DNA from 4 places in the Azoarcus sp. KH32C genome. Region 1 is predicted to be linked to each of the others. Evidence: predicted binding sites of a transcription regulator. Region 1 holds the regulator's gene; each other region holds the start of a gene.
The links. Region 1 encodes FNR, which switches genes on or off when oxygen is low (the NO sensors DNR and NnrR bind a similar motif). Its sites were predicted from a motif close to TTGANCTAGNTCAA; they were not measured.

Region 1 (3,265 bases):
GAGCAGTCCGGCCTCTTCCATCGCACGCAGATCCTGAAGCTCCTCGGCGAAATACTCGTCGAACTTGATCAGGTGGGCGATTTCGAAGGACTCGATCGACAGCTCGAAATGGCACATCAGCGCCTGGATGATCGAGCGGCGCAGCAGGTCGTCCGCCGTCAGCTCGATGCCGCGCAGCACCGGCAGTTCGTCGCGATCGAGTATGTCGTAGTACTCGTCGAGCGTCTTCACGTTCTGCGAGTACACCGGCCCGATCTTGCCGATCGCCGACACGCCGAAGGCAAGCAGATCGCACTCGGCCTGCGTCGAATAGCCCTGGAAATTGCGGTGCAACCGCCCCTGGCGTTGCGCGACGGTGAGCTCGTCGTCGGGCTTCGCGAAGTGGTCCATGCCGATATAGACGTAACCCGCCTCGGTCAGCCGGCGAATCGCCAACTGGAGGATCTGAAGCTTGGTGTCGGACGTCGGCATGTCCTCGACCGCGATGCGGCGCTGCGGCTTGAACAAGCCCGGCAGGTGCGCATAGCTGTACAGCGAAATACGGTCCGGCGACAGCTCCAGCACCTGTTCCAGCGTGCGATTGAAGCTGATCATGTTCTGGCGCGGCAGACCGTAGATCAGGTCCATGCTGATGGACTTGAAGCCGGTGGCACGCGCCGAATCGATAACGAGCTTGGTTTCATCGAAGCTCTGGATGCGGTTGACCGCAGCCTGCACATCCTCGTTGAAATCCTGCACCCCGACGCTCATGCGGTTGAAGCCGAGGTCAGCGAGCAGCTTCACGGTTTCGAAATCGACCTTTCGCGGATCGACCTCGATCGAGTACTCGCCGTTCGGCACCAGCGTGAAACGCTTGCGCACCGACTCCATCAGCTCGCGCATTTCGTCGTGCGACAGGAAGGTCGGGGTACCACCGCCCAGGTGCAGCTGGGTGACCTGCCGGCTGCCGCCGAGCGAAGCCGCCACGAGATCCATTTCCTTCTCGAGGTACTTGAGGTACTTCGCCGAGCGTGCGTGATCCTTGGTGATGATCTTGTTGCACGCGCAGTAGTAGCAGATCGTGTTACAGAAGGGGATGTGGAAGTATAATGAAAGCGGCTTACTGACCCCTCCGACCCCGCGCTGAGCCAGCCAGTCGCGCAAGGCACGTGCGTCGAACGCTTCCACGAAGCGGTCGGCCGTCGGATAGGAGGTGTAACGCGGCCCGTTGATGTCGAAGCGACGAATCAACTGCTGATCGAAGACTAGATCTTTCTGACTGGTCATGGTTGTGTCGGTAGAGTGCATTTCGTACGATCTCAAAAAGCAGCACTTTTGTGGTTGACGTGGATCAACTTAGCATTTCACAGCTTATCCGCATCCACCGCATCTCTGTAGAGGAAACCAGATTATCGTGCAAATGAAGGCGACGGTGCCGATTACGGTTGCCGGTCTCAAGGTGGCATGCTCGCAATGCAACCTCGTCGAGTTGTGCCTGCCGTTCGGGATGTCGGAAAACGAAATCGACCGTCTCGACGAACTGGTCGGTGCGCGCCGCAAGATTAAGCGGCAGCAGCACCTGTATCGCGCAGGGGATCCGTTCGAGGCGATCTACGCGATCCGGACGGGTTCGTTCAAGACCGACGTGCTTCTCGAGGACGGGCGCGAGCAGGTCACCGGCTTCCAGATGACAGGCGAGATCATCGGATTGGATGGTATCAGCACCGAGCAGCACTCGTGCAACGCCGTGGCGCTGGAAGACAGCGAAGTCTGCGTGATCGCCTACAGCAAGCTGGAAGAACTCTCGCGGGTCGTCGAAGGCCTGCAGTTGCAGTTCCACAAGGTAATGAGCCGGGAGATCGTGCGCGATCACGGCGTCATGACGCTGCTCGGATCGATGCGCGCCGAAGAACGGCTTGCGGCCTTCCTGCTGAACATGTCGCAGCGCTTCACGGCGCGGGGCTTTTCGGCGGCCGAATTCCACCTGCGGATGACCCGGGAGGAAATCGGCTCCTATCTCGGACTCAAGCTGGAAACCGTTTCCCGTGCGTTCTCGCGCTTCCAGGAAGAAGGGCTGATTGCCGTTCAGCAGAAGCACATCCGCATCCTCGACAGCGCCGGCCTGAAGAAGCTGATCCAGCATCCTCACCGGAGTTGAGCGTTTTCGGGCAGGTGCGTCCTGCCGTCGCTCGCCATCCGGAATCGCCCGAAAGCGGGATCACGAACCAGCGACGAACGCCAGATAGCCCACCGGATTCTTGGTAACGGCAACCGACACGATCCACAGAAAGGTCACGACGGCCGCAGCGAATGCTGCGACACGGATACGCATCGTCGCGCCGCGCCGCAACGCGACAGCCCCGAGCAGGACGTAGACGACCAGGCCAAAGACCTTGGCGGTCACCCAGGGAGAAAGGAAGGGATACTGCCCGCTCATCGTCGCCAGCGCGATCGCGCTGCCGAGGAACACCGTGTCGATCACGTGCGGCAAAGTACGCGTCACCCTGTGATTGGCCAACGGGCTGCGACGCATCATCCACACACCCTGCAGCAGGAAGCCGCAGCCGCTCAGGGCGGCGCAGAACATGTGCAAGTGCTTGACGGCAAGATACATCGCTCACCCCGGACGGCCGTCGGCGCGCGGACGCAGGTAGATCGGCACATAGCGGACCGCCCATGAGCCGAACACGCCGACCCACCCGAGAACGGAGACCAGCATCGCCCACGGCGCCCATCCTGCGGGCACCAATTCAGCGAACACCCGCGTTACCGCCACCAACTCGAGCGTCAGAAAGAGGCCCCAGGTGAGCCGGTCTGCGGTCAGCTTCCGGCCGGAATGGCCCAAGGTCACGCGCGACACCATCCCCATCAATACGGAACCGAAGAAACCGACCCCCAACGCATGAAGCGGTGCCAGCCCCAGGATCTGCACTCCGCCCAACGCGGCCGTCGACTGGATGGCGAACAACGACCAGGCAATGCCGAGCCACAGGAAACCGATGTGGAGCATCGCGAGCAGAGGCACCTTCAGCGCCGACAGGAGTCGCCATTGACGGGACAACCACAACGACGCGACGGCCGCGGGCAAGTCGACGATCCAACTGAACGCAGACGCCCCGGCCATCGACAGTCCACCATGAACGACGCTCGCTCCGACGACGAGCCAGAGCGCCCACACCGGCCGCACGACCTGATATCCGGGGATCGGCCCTGTCGAGAAGAACGGAATCATGCGATGGCACACGCTGAAGAATACCGGCAGCAGACACCACCAGACGGCTGCATT
Region 2 (3,265 bases), 2.0 Mb from region 1:
ACGGCCGATCCGAAGGGCAAGCACCTGTTTGTCGAGTTCGTCGACGTCGTGCGCAAATCCGGTTCGGGCTACGTCGACTACCTGTGGCCGAAGCCCGGTTCGAATGAGCCGCAACCCAAGCTGTCCTACGTCAAGGGGTTTGCGCCCTGGGGCTGGATCGTCGGTTCGGGCGTCTATGTGAACGACGTCGAGGAAGTCTTCCGGCACCACGCGCTCGATTCGATCCTCCTCGGCCTCCTTGCGGCTTTGATGATTTTGGGAGTGTCCTGGTACATCGGCCGCGGGATCCTGCGCCAGTTGGGCGGCGAGCCTGCGGATCTGCAGCGGATTGCCGCCAGCATCGCCGACCGTGACCTGACCTCCCGCATGACGGTCAAGGCGGGCGACAGCCGCAGCATCACCTACGCGATGGACCAGATGCAGTCGCGTCTGTCCGAAGTGATCCGCCGCGTACGCGACAACGCCCACGATGTCAGCGAGGCGGTGCGTCAGGCCGCCGGCGCGGGGCGCGCGATCCACGACGCCTCGATGCGCCAGACCGAAGTCGCCGGTAGCACCGCGGCGGCGATCGAACAGATGGCGGTGAGCGTCGCGCACGTCTCGGAAAACACCGAGGAGGCGCGCGGCAATTCGCGTCGCACGGCTGACATCGCGCAGCGCGGCGAGGAGCTCGCCCGCGACGCATCCGACGGCATCGCGCAGATCTCCGAGACCGTCACGAGCGCCGCCAAGCAGATCCAGATTCTGCGCGACCGCTCCGGCGAAATCGGCGAGATCGCGAACGTGATCCGCGAGATCTCCGATCAGACCAACCTGCTGGCGCTCAATGCCGCGATCGAGGCGGCACGCGCCGGCGAGCAGGGCCGCGGCTTCGCGGTCGTCGCGGACGAGGTGCGCAAGCTTGCCGAGCGCAGCGGCGCGGCCACCGCACAGATCTCGCAGGTGATCGTCTCGGTCAAGGCCGAGACTGAAAGCGCCGTCGCGAGCATCGAGGAGATCGTACCCAAGGTCGATTCGGGGGCGAAACTTTCAAGGCTGGCGGCCGAAGCCCTGCGCGAGATCCGCGAAGGTGCGCACGACACGCTCAGCCGTCTCGAAGAGGTCGTGCTGTCGATGAAGGAGCTGACCTCGGCGAGCAACAGCGTCGCGACCAACATGCAGGAAGTCGCGGAGATGGCCGAACGCAGCAGCGACGAGATCCGCAGCAGCACCGAGTCGACCGAAAGGCTTACCCAGAGCGCCGATGCGCTGGACCAGCTGACCGCCGGTTTCCGCGTCGGCTGAGTGTGACGCGTTCGCGGCCGTGCCGCGAACGTGGGCAGGATTGATCTGGGTCAACGGAGCAAAGCTGACCGATCGGTAAGATTTGCTCTCCTCAACTCGGAGAGCCGAGTCATGCCCGTATCCCAGACGCTCCCGGCGCCCGCGCGCCTGTTCCTGTCCGGCAACGACGCCGTTGCCCGCGCCGTCTGGGAGGCCGGCACTCGGGTCGCCGCCGCCTACCCGGGCACGCCCTCGACGGAAATCGTCGAGGTGCTGTCCCGCTATCTCGATCTCTACACCGAGTGGTCGATCAACGAGAAGGTCGCCCTCGAAGTCGCGCTCGGCGCCTCGATGGTCGGCGCGCGCGCCTTCTGCGCGATGAAGCACGTCGGGCTGAACGTTGCCTCCGACGCGTTGATGACGATGACCGTCACCGGCACCGAGGGCGGCCTCGTGATTGCGGTCGCCGACGACGTCGGGATGTCCTCGTCGCAGAACGAACAGGATTCGCGCTACTGGGGCCGCTTCGCGCACGTGCCGGTGCTGGAGCCGTCCGACTCGCAGGAAGCGTATTCGATGACCCTCGCGGCCTTCGAGCTCTCCGAGCGCTTCCGCGTGCCGGTGATCCTGCGCCTGACGACGCGCATCTGCCACGTGAAGGGCCTGGTACAGACCGGCTCCCGGATCGAGGTCGAGCCCGCCGGCTTCGTCAAGGATCCGCGCCACTGGGTCATGGTGCCCGGTAACGCCAAGCCGCGTCTGCCGAAGATGCTCGAGCGGGACGCCGCCTTGCGCGCGGAAACCGAGGTCTCGCCGCTCAATGAGGTGATCGAAGGCAGCGATCGCCGCATCGGCTTCGTCACCTCCGGTGCCGCCTTCATGCATGTGCGCGACGCCTTCCCCGATGCGCCGGTGTTCAAGCTCGGACTCTCCTGTCCGGCGCCGATCGAGCGCCTGCGCGCCTTTGCGGCAAGCGTCGATGCGCTGCTCGTCGTCGAGGAGACCGAGCCGCTCATCGAAACCGAACTGAAGGCCGCCGGCATCGCCTGTCACGGCAAGGATGTGCTGCCCCGCCTGCACGAACTGGTGCCCGACGTCTTGAAGCCGGCCGTCGCGCGACTGCAGGGCGAAGTCGTCGAGCCCCCCGAGCACGTCGCCGCCCAACAGGTCTTCCCGCGCCCGCCGACGATGTGCGTCGCCTGTCCGCATCTGGGCGTCTATTACACGCTCTCGCAGATGCGCAACATCATCATCTCGGGCGACATCGGCTGCTACACGCTCGGCGCCGGCCACCCCTGGAACGCGCTCGACACCTGCATCTCGATGGGCGCGTCGATGGGCACCGCGCTCGGCATGGACAAGGGCAGGGGAGCGGCCGACGCCAACAAGAAGATCGTCGCGGTGATCGGCGACTCGACCTTCATGCACATGGGCATGCAGGGCCTGCTCGACATCACCTGGAATCGCGGCAACGTCACCGTGCTGCTCCTCGACAACCGCGCCGTCGGCATGACGGGCGGCCAGGACAATCCCGGCACCGGGCGCGACATCCACGGCGAGGAACGCTCGCGCGTCGACTTCGCGCAACTGTGCGAAGCCCTCGGCGTGCGCCGCGAACGCATCCACGTCGTCGATCCCTACCAGTTGCCGGTGCTTTTCAAGACGATCCGCGAGGAAACCAAGATCGAGGAGCCTTCGGTCATCATCACCAACCGCCCTTGCGTGCTGATCGACGACTACAAGCCGACCCAGCCCTACATGGTCCAGGAAGACCGCTGCACCGGCTGCGGCAACTGCGTCGAGGTCGGCTGTCCGGCGATCCACGTCACGCGCCGCGACAAGGTCGTGAAAGCCTCCGGCAAGGAAGTCGACCTCTCCTTCGTGCGCATCGAAACCTCCGCCTGTACCGGCTGCGGCCTGTGCGTCCAGCCCTGCGCACCGGAAGCCATCCAGCACGCCGCGCCCGTCCAGACCCTCCAGTTCATCAGGAAGTGAACGCCAT
Region 3 (3,265 bases), 340 kb from region 1:
GCCAAGCGGCTGCGCCCCGAGGTTTCGACGACCTGAATCTGACCGCTCGCACGCTCGATGACGACGCCAAGATCGCCGGTGCCGCGAACGGAGGGCGCAGGCGCGGTCGAGCATGCCGCCACCAGCAAGGCCGGCAAGGCGATCTGCACGGCCGTCTTTAGCTTGCGGAACATTGCTTCCCTCACCCTGTTCATTGTCCGACCGAACCCGAGTCGGGCGGAAAACCTTCGATCAGTCGCTCGACGATCCACACGGCCTCGCCCTCGCTGACGATGCCGCGAAACGGCGGCATCGGCGTTCCGGGACGGCCGCCGACGATCGTCGCAGCGAGCCCTTCGCGGGGCCGCTCGCGCAGCGCCGCCGGAGTCAGCGCTGGGCCGAGTCCTCCCTGCAATGTCAGCCCGTGGCAGGACCCGCAGTCCTGGCGCACCAGATGCACGAGCTCGCGCTGACGGTGTCCATCGGGAGCATTCGACTGCGCGCCCGCCTGCAAGGCCGTCAGTGCCAGACAGGCCGCTGTCGCGCGTAATCCCCAATCCGACACGTTCTCTCCCTCGCCGAACGAACCCTCGGCCCATATTCCCTGTCATGCCGTCAGCAAGCCGTCGGCGCACCGTGCAGTATCCGCCGGCATACGTCCGCGCTCCTTGATATCGGTTAATTTCCCACACTGCAGGAAGGGATAAAGTAGCGATGGAAAACTTCATCCCTGCCGACGAACCTTGCCGTGCGGAGCAATGCCTGCGGCATCACCGGAGATCCAGCCATGAGCACTCGAACGACCGCCCGCCCTCCTGCGGGGAAGGTTTACCTCGTCGGCGCGGGCCCGGGCGATGTGGAATTGCTGACGATGAAAGCGGCGCGCCTGATTGCGACGGCGCGTGTGGTCGTCTATGACCACCTGGTCGGCGCCGACGTCGTCGCGCTCGTGAATCCGGCCGCCCGGATGATCTACGCCGGCAAGGAGGCCGGCAACCATGCCTTGCCGCAGGACCAGATCAACGACCTGTTGGTCGAACTGGCGAGCGGCGGCCACGATGTCGTGCGCCTTAAGGGCGGCGACCCCTTCATGTTCGGCCGCGGCGGAGAGGAGATGGAGGCGCTTGTCGCCCACGGTATCGCCTGCGAGGTCGTTCCCGGCATTACCGCCGCCTGCGGCATTGCCGCCTGTACCGGGATCCCTCTCACCCACCGCGAGCATGCACGCTCGGTCGTCTTCGCGACCGGCCACCTGAAGGATGGCACCGTCGACCTCGACTGGCCCGCCCTCGCCCGCGCCAAGCAGACCGTCGTGATCTACATGGGACTCGGTGCACTGGACATCATCTGCCGCGAACTCGTGGCTCACGGCCTGCCCGGCGACACCCCGGCGGCAGTGATCCACGCCGGCACGACACCAGAACAAATCGTCCTCGCCGAACGCCTCGACCAGCTGGCCGACGCCGTCCGGCGCGATCGCATCCGGTCGCCGGCGCTCATCATGATCGGCTCCGTCGTATCTCTCTACCGTCCCCAGCCCGCCGCCGCGCCGGAAGCGACATGCGTTTGCTGATGCCGTCTGTGTATGCATCAATGGTGCGAGGAAAACCATGAATTGATCAAGGTTAAGGATTCCGACCCTCATCAGGATCACGCTTGGCATTCAGCGGAATGCGTCCGCGGCACACTTTTCATGAAAGGAGTTCAACCATGAGTAAGCACGGGAAATGGCTGTCCGGGGCGATGCTGCTTGCCAGCCTGCCGTTGGCGATTTCGCAGGCCTTCGCCGACGACGCAAAAAAACACGTGGACGAAGCCGAAGCGAAATATCAGGCCGGCGGTTCGCCCCTCGCGGATGTCGATCTGTATAAGGACAGCAACCCCGACGCACCCAAGATGAGCAAGGCCGAGTTCGACAAGGCGCGGAACATCTACTTCCAGCGCTGCGCCGGCTGCCACGGCGTGCTGCGCAAGGGCGCGACCGGCAAGCCGCTGACGCCGGACATCACCCTGTCCCGTGGCTCGGAATACCTGAAGGTGTTCATCAAGTACGGCTCGCCCGCCGGCATGCCGAACTGGGGCACCTCCGGCGAATTGAGCGACGACGAAGTCGACCTGATGGCCCGCTACGTCCAGCAGACGCCTCCGCAACCGCCCGAGTTCAACATGGCGGACATGAAGTCGACGTGGAAGGTCATCATTCCGCCGGAGCAGCGCCCGACGAAGAAGATGAACAACTACAACATCGCGAACATCTTCTCGACCACGCTGCGCGACAGCGGCGAGATCGCGCTGATCGACGGCGACACCAAGAAGATCATCAACATCATCAAGACCGGCTATGCGGTGCATATCTCCCGCATTTCCGCCTCCGGCCGCTACCTGTTCGTGATCGGGCGTGACGCGCGCGTCAATATGGTCGACCTGTGGATGGAGAAGCCGGACAACGTCGCCGAGATCCGCATCGGCCTCGAAGCGCGCTCGGTCGACACGTCGAAGTTCAAGGGTTTCGAGGACAAGCTCGCGATCGCTGGCGCCTACTGGCCGCCGCAGTTCGTGCTCATGAACGGCGATACGCTCGAGCCGCTGAAGATTGTCTCGACCCGCGGCATGACCGTCGACACGCAGGAATACCACCCCGAACCGCGCGTCGCCTCCATCGTCGCTTCCCACTTCAGGCCCGAGTTCCTCGTCAACGTCAAGGAAACCGGCAAGACGCTGATGGTCGATTACTCCGACATCAAGAACCTGAAGATGACCGAGATCGGCTCCGCGCGCTTCCTGCATGACGGCGGCTGGGACCTCTCGAAACGCTACTTCTTGGTCGCGGCGAACCAGTCGAACAAGGTCGCCGCGATCGACGCCAAGGAAGGCAAGCTCGCCGGCCTCATCGACGTCGGCAAGATCCCGCACCCAGGCCGCGGCGCGAACTTCGTCCATCCGAAGTACGGTCCGGTCTGGGCAACCGGCCACCTCGGCGACGACTCGATCGCGCTGGTCGGCACCGACCCGGAAAAGCACAAGCAGTACGCCTGGAAGATGGTCGACACCCTGAAGAGCCAGGGCGGCGGGTCGCTGTTCATCAAGACCCATCCGAAGTCGAACCACCTCTACGTCGACAACCCGCTGCACCCGGAGTCGAAGGTCAGCCAGTCGGTCGCCGTGTATGACCTCAAGAACCTGCAAGCCGGGTTCAAGGTCCTGCCGATCGGCGACTGGGCCGGCCTCAAGGACGACGGCGCGAAGCGGGTCGTTCAGCCGGAATACAACAAGAACGGCGACGAAG
Region 4 (3,265 bases), 2.0 Mb from region 1:
GCGACTTCTCCAGGTAGCGTGGCAGGAATTCGGTCAGCGGCCGGTCGATGCATTCGGCGACGGGACGGTGGCTGATCTGCTCGAAGCGCGAATTCGCCGTGACCAGCACCGCGCCCTTCGCGCTGTCCTTCAGGTCGAAGATCGCGAAGGCGGCGCCGATGGTTTCGAGCGAGGCGGAAAGGGTCTTGTGGTTGCCGGTGATGAACATCTGCGGTCTCGGTTTCGGCCGGGCGGCGGATTCCCGCGGGGTGGCGTACTCCGCGGGCCGCACGACCGCGACCGGGTCAGTCGATGTGGTAACGCCGCTGCACGACGCGGAAGCGGTTCGCGACGAAGGCGCTGTCGGAGTAGCTGGCGTTGGCGGCCGGGTTCATGCCGACTCCATGATAGTCGGAGAAGCCCGCTGACTGGTTAACGAAGACGCCCCCCGTCAGGTTGATCGACAGTGCGACACCCGCGCGCCACGTGGCTTCGGTCATCGCGTCGATGACGTCGGGCTTGGTCGAATAGACGCCGACGGTGAGCGCGCCATGCTCGCGCACGATGCGTTCGGACAGGGCAATCGCCGCGGCGCCGTCAGCGACCCGGACGACGAAGCTGATCGGGCCGAAGCGCTCTTCCATATAGCTCTTCTCGTCGGCGGCGTCGCAGGCGAGCAGGAGCGGGCTGCGGACCTCGGCCCGCGGGAATTCGGCGTGCTCGATCTTCGTCGAGGGGCGCACGACGCGGCCGTATTCGACGGCTTCGGCGATGCGGGTGAGCGTGTCGGGCGACTGGATCGCGCCGAGTACCGCGGTGGCGACGGCCGGGTCGGCGAGGAACTTGTCGATAGCCGCGGCGAGATCCGCGCAGACTTCGTCGTAGCTCTTGTGCCCCTGGTCGGTGTCGATGCCGCCGGCGGGGACGAGGATCGCCTGCGTCGTCGTGCACATCTGGCCCGAATACAGGCACAGCGTGAAGGCGAGATTGCGCAGCATCGCCTTGTAGTTATCGGTCGATTCGATGACGACGTTGTTCACGCCGGCGAGCTCGGCATAGACCTGCGCCTGGCGGGCGTTGTCGATCAGCCACTGGCCGAAGGTGTTGCCGCCGGTGAAGTCGATCGATTTGACGGCCGGATGGGTCGCGAGCTTCTGCGTCGCGTCGCGCTTGTCGAAGGCAGCGAGCGTGACGAGGTTCGGGTCGAGGCCCGCCTCGGCAAGCACTTCGCGTGCGATGCGCACCGTGATGGCCGCGGGCAGGATCGCGTTGCCGTGCGGTTTGACGATCACCGGGTTGCCGGTCGCGAGCGCGGCGAAGAGGCCGGGATAGGTGTTCCAGGTCGGGAAGGTGCCGCAGCCGATCACGAGCGCGACGCCGCGGCCGACGATCTCGAAGTGCTTCTGCATCTTCAGCGGCGGGTTCTTGCCCTGGGGCTTTTCCCAGACGGTCTCGGCCGGCACGGCCTTCATCGCGTCCCATGCGTAGGCGAGCGCTTCGAGGCCGCGGTCCTGCGCGTGCGGGCCGCCGGCCTGGAAGGCCATCATCCAGCCCTGGCCCGTGGTCAGCATCACCGCGTGGGCGATCTCGAAGCTTCTCTTGTTCAGGCGTTCGAGGATCTCCATGCACACGCCGGCGCGGCCCTGCGCGCCGATGCGCTGCCAAGCCGGCATCGCGGCTTGCGCCGCGGCGATCAGCGCCTCGGCATCGCACACCGGATAGCGCACGCCCAACTCGACGCCGTAGGGCGAGCGCTCGGTGGCCATCCAGCCGGTCTGGCCCGGCTGGCCGAGCTCGAACTCGCGGCCGAAGCAGGCTTCGACGGCTTTGCGGCCATCGTCCTGGGCGGTTTCGCCGTAGATCTTGGGGCTGGGCATCTCGGGGTAGGGCGTCCAATAGCCGCGGGTATGGATGGCCTGGACGGCGGCTTCGAGCGTGCCGTGATGCTTGTCGAACAGCTGCGCGGGCGTGACTGACATGGGTGTCTCCTCTGGTGGCGGGCGGATTTCTGCGAACCCGTGGGGAAGTGTTTCGACTTGAAACGGCCGTGTTGCGCCGCGGAAACCTGTCAAGCAAAAAGTAGTTGTTTTTTGATCTGGATCAAGCTTACTATTGATTGACCGGTCGGTCAAACAACGCGGCGGCTATAAAAGCGAGATGCGACCGGTCAGCCGACTGAAGGTCTAGAAACCTTCCGGGCCGAACAAACCAAGGGATTTCTGCAGAGGCGGCAGCCTGTGCAGAGGTCGCAACAGGAGGAGACGCATGAGCAGCCAGCTGGGCAGTACCGAATGGGGCATGCAGGGCGAGACGATTCGCCTGGAAGTGATCGACGGCGTCGCGACGCTGACGCTGAACCGGCCGGATCGGTTGAATTCCTTCACGACGCAGATGCACGAAGAAGTGCGTGCGGCGCTGGCCAAGGTGAAGGAGGGGCGTGCGACGGGCGTCGTGCGGGTGCTGGTGCTTACTGGCGCGGGGCGCGGTTTCTGTGCGGGACAGGATCTGGCGGACCGCGCGGTCGCGCCGGGCGCTGCGCCGGTCGATCTGGGCGAATCGGTCGAGAAGAACTACAAGCCGCTGGTGCTCGCGCTGCGCAGCCTGGAGTTGCCGGTGATCGCTGCGGTCAATGGTGTCGCAGCCGGTGCCGGCGCGAGCCTCGCGCTCGCCTGCGATCTGGTGTTCGCGGCGCGCTCGGCGAGCTTCATCCAGTCCTTCAGCAAGCTCGGCGTCGTGCCGGACACCGGCGGCAGCTGGATTCTGCCGCGTCTCGTGGGCCCGGCCCGCGCGATGGGCATGGCACTCTTGGGCGAGAAGCTCTCCGCCGAACAGGCCGAGGCCTGGGGGTTGATCTGGAAGTGCGTCGATGACGAGGCGCTGATGCCGACGGTGCAGCAGGTCGCCGCCGGTCTCGCGAAAGGGCCGACCTTCGGTTACGCGAAGACCAAGCAGGCGCTGTGGGCGAGCTCGACGAACGACTTCGAGACCCAGCTCAATCTCGAGCGCGACTTGATGACGGTGTGCGGCCAGTCGAACGACTACCGCGAAGGGGTCGCCGCCTTCATCGAAAAGCGCACGCCTCGGTTCAAGGGGGACTGAGATGGCGGCTCTCGGTAAAGACGTGAAGGTGTTGGTCGTCGGTGCCGGCGCGATGGGCAGCGGCATTGCCCAAGTCGCGGCGCGCGCGGGCCACACCGTGTATCTCTACGACGGTCGCACGGAAGCGATCGCGGCCGGCTGCGCGGCAATCGAGAAGGATCTGAAATTCCTCGTGTCGAAGGGCAAG

Region 2: a site for FNR is predicted at 1,325-1,338, ahead of AZKH_RS07150 (thiamine pyrophosphate-dependent enzyme). Genes of this name have one in related genera too.
Region 3: a site for FNR is predicted at 1,595-1,608, ahead of AZKH_RS17575 (nitrite reductase). Genes of this name have one in related genera too.
Region 4: a site for FNR is predicted at 2,070-2,083, ahead of paaN (phenylacetic acid degradation protein PaaN). Genes of this name have one in related genera too.

Annotation. Positions count from the first base shown of each region.
Region 1 is NC_020516.1:3,589,426-3,592,690, forward strand. Features, by position in the region: gene hemN (oxygen-independent coproporphyrinogen III oxidase) at 1-1,266, opposite strand, end outside; gene fnr (fumarate/nitrate reduction transcriptional regulator Fnr) at 1,400-2,137, shown strand; gene AZKH_RS15870 (SirB2 family protein) at 2,198-2,593, opposite strand; gene AZKH_RS15875 (NnrS family protein) at 2,597-3,265, opposite strand, start outside.
Region 2 is NC_020516.1:1,620,006-1,623,270, forward strand. Features, by position in the region: gene AZKH_RS07145 (methyl-accepting chemotaxis protein) at 1-1,284, shown strand, start outside; gene AZKH_RS07150 (thiamine pyrophosphate-dependent enzyme) at 1,396-3,258, shown strand; gene AZKH_RS07155 (indolepyruvate oxidoreductase subunit beta) at 3,264-3,265, shown strand, end outside.
Region 3 is NC_020516.1:3,928,607-3,931,871, forward strand. Features, by position in the region: gene AZKH_RS17560 (cytochrome D1 domain-containing protein) at 1-173, opposite strand, end outside; gene AZKH_RS17565 (cytochrome c) at 191-544, opposite strand; gene cobA (uroporphyrinogen-III C-methyltransferase) at 767-1,552, shown strand; gene AZKH_RS17575 (nitrite reductase) at 1,690-3,265, shown strand, end outside.
Region 4 is NC_020516.1:465,115-468,379, forward strand. Features, by position in the region: gene AZKH_RS02015 (sensor domain-containing diguanylate cyclase) at 1-208, opposite strand, end outside; gene paaN (phenylacetic acid degradation protein PaaN) at 285-1,958, opposite strand; gene paaG (2-(1,2-epoxy-1,2-dihydrophenyl)acetyl-CoA isomerase PaaG) at 2,245-3,078, shown strand; gene paaH (3-hydroxyacyl-CoA dehydrogenase PaaH) at 3,080-3,265, shown strand, end outside.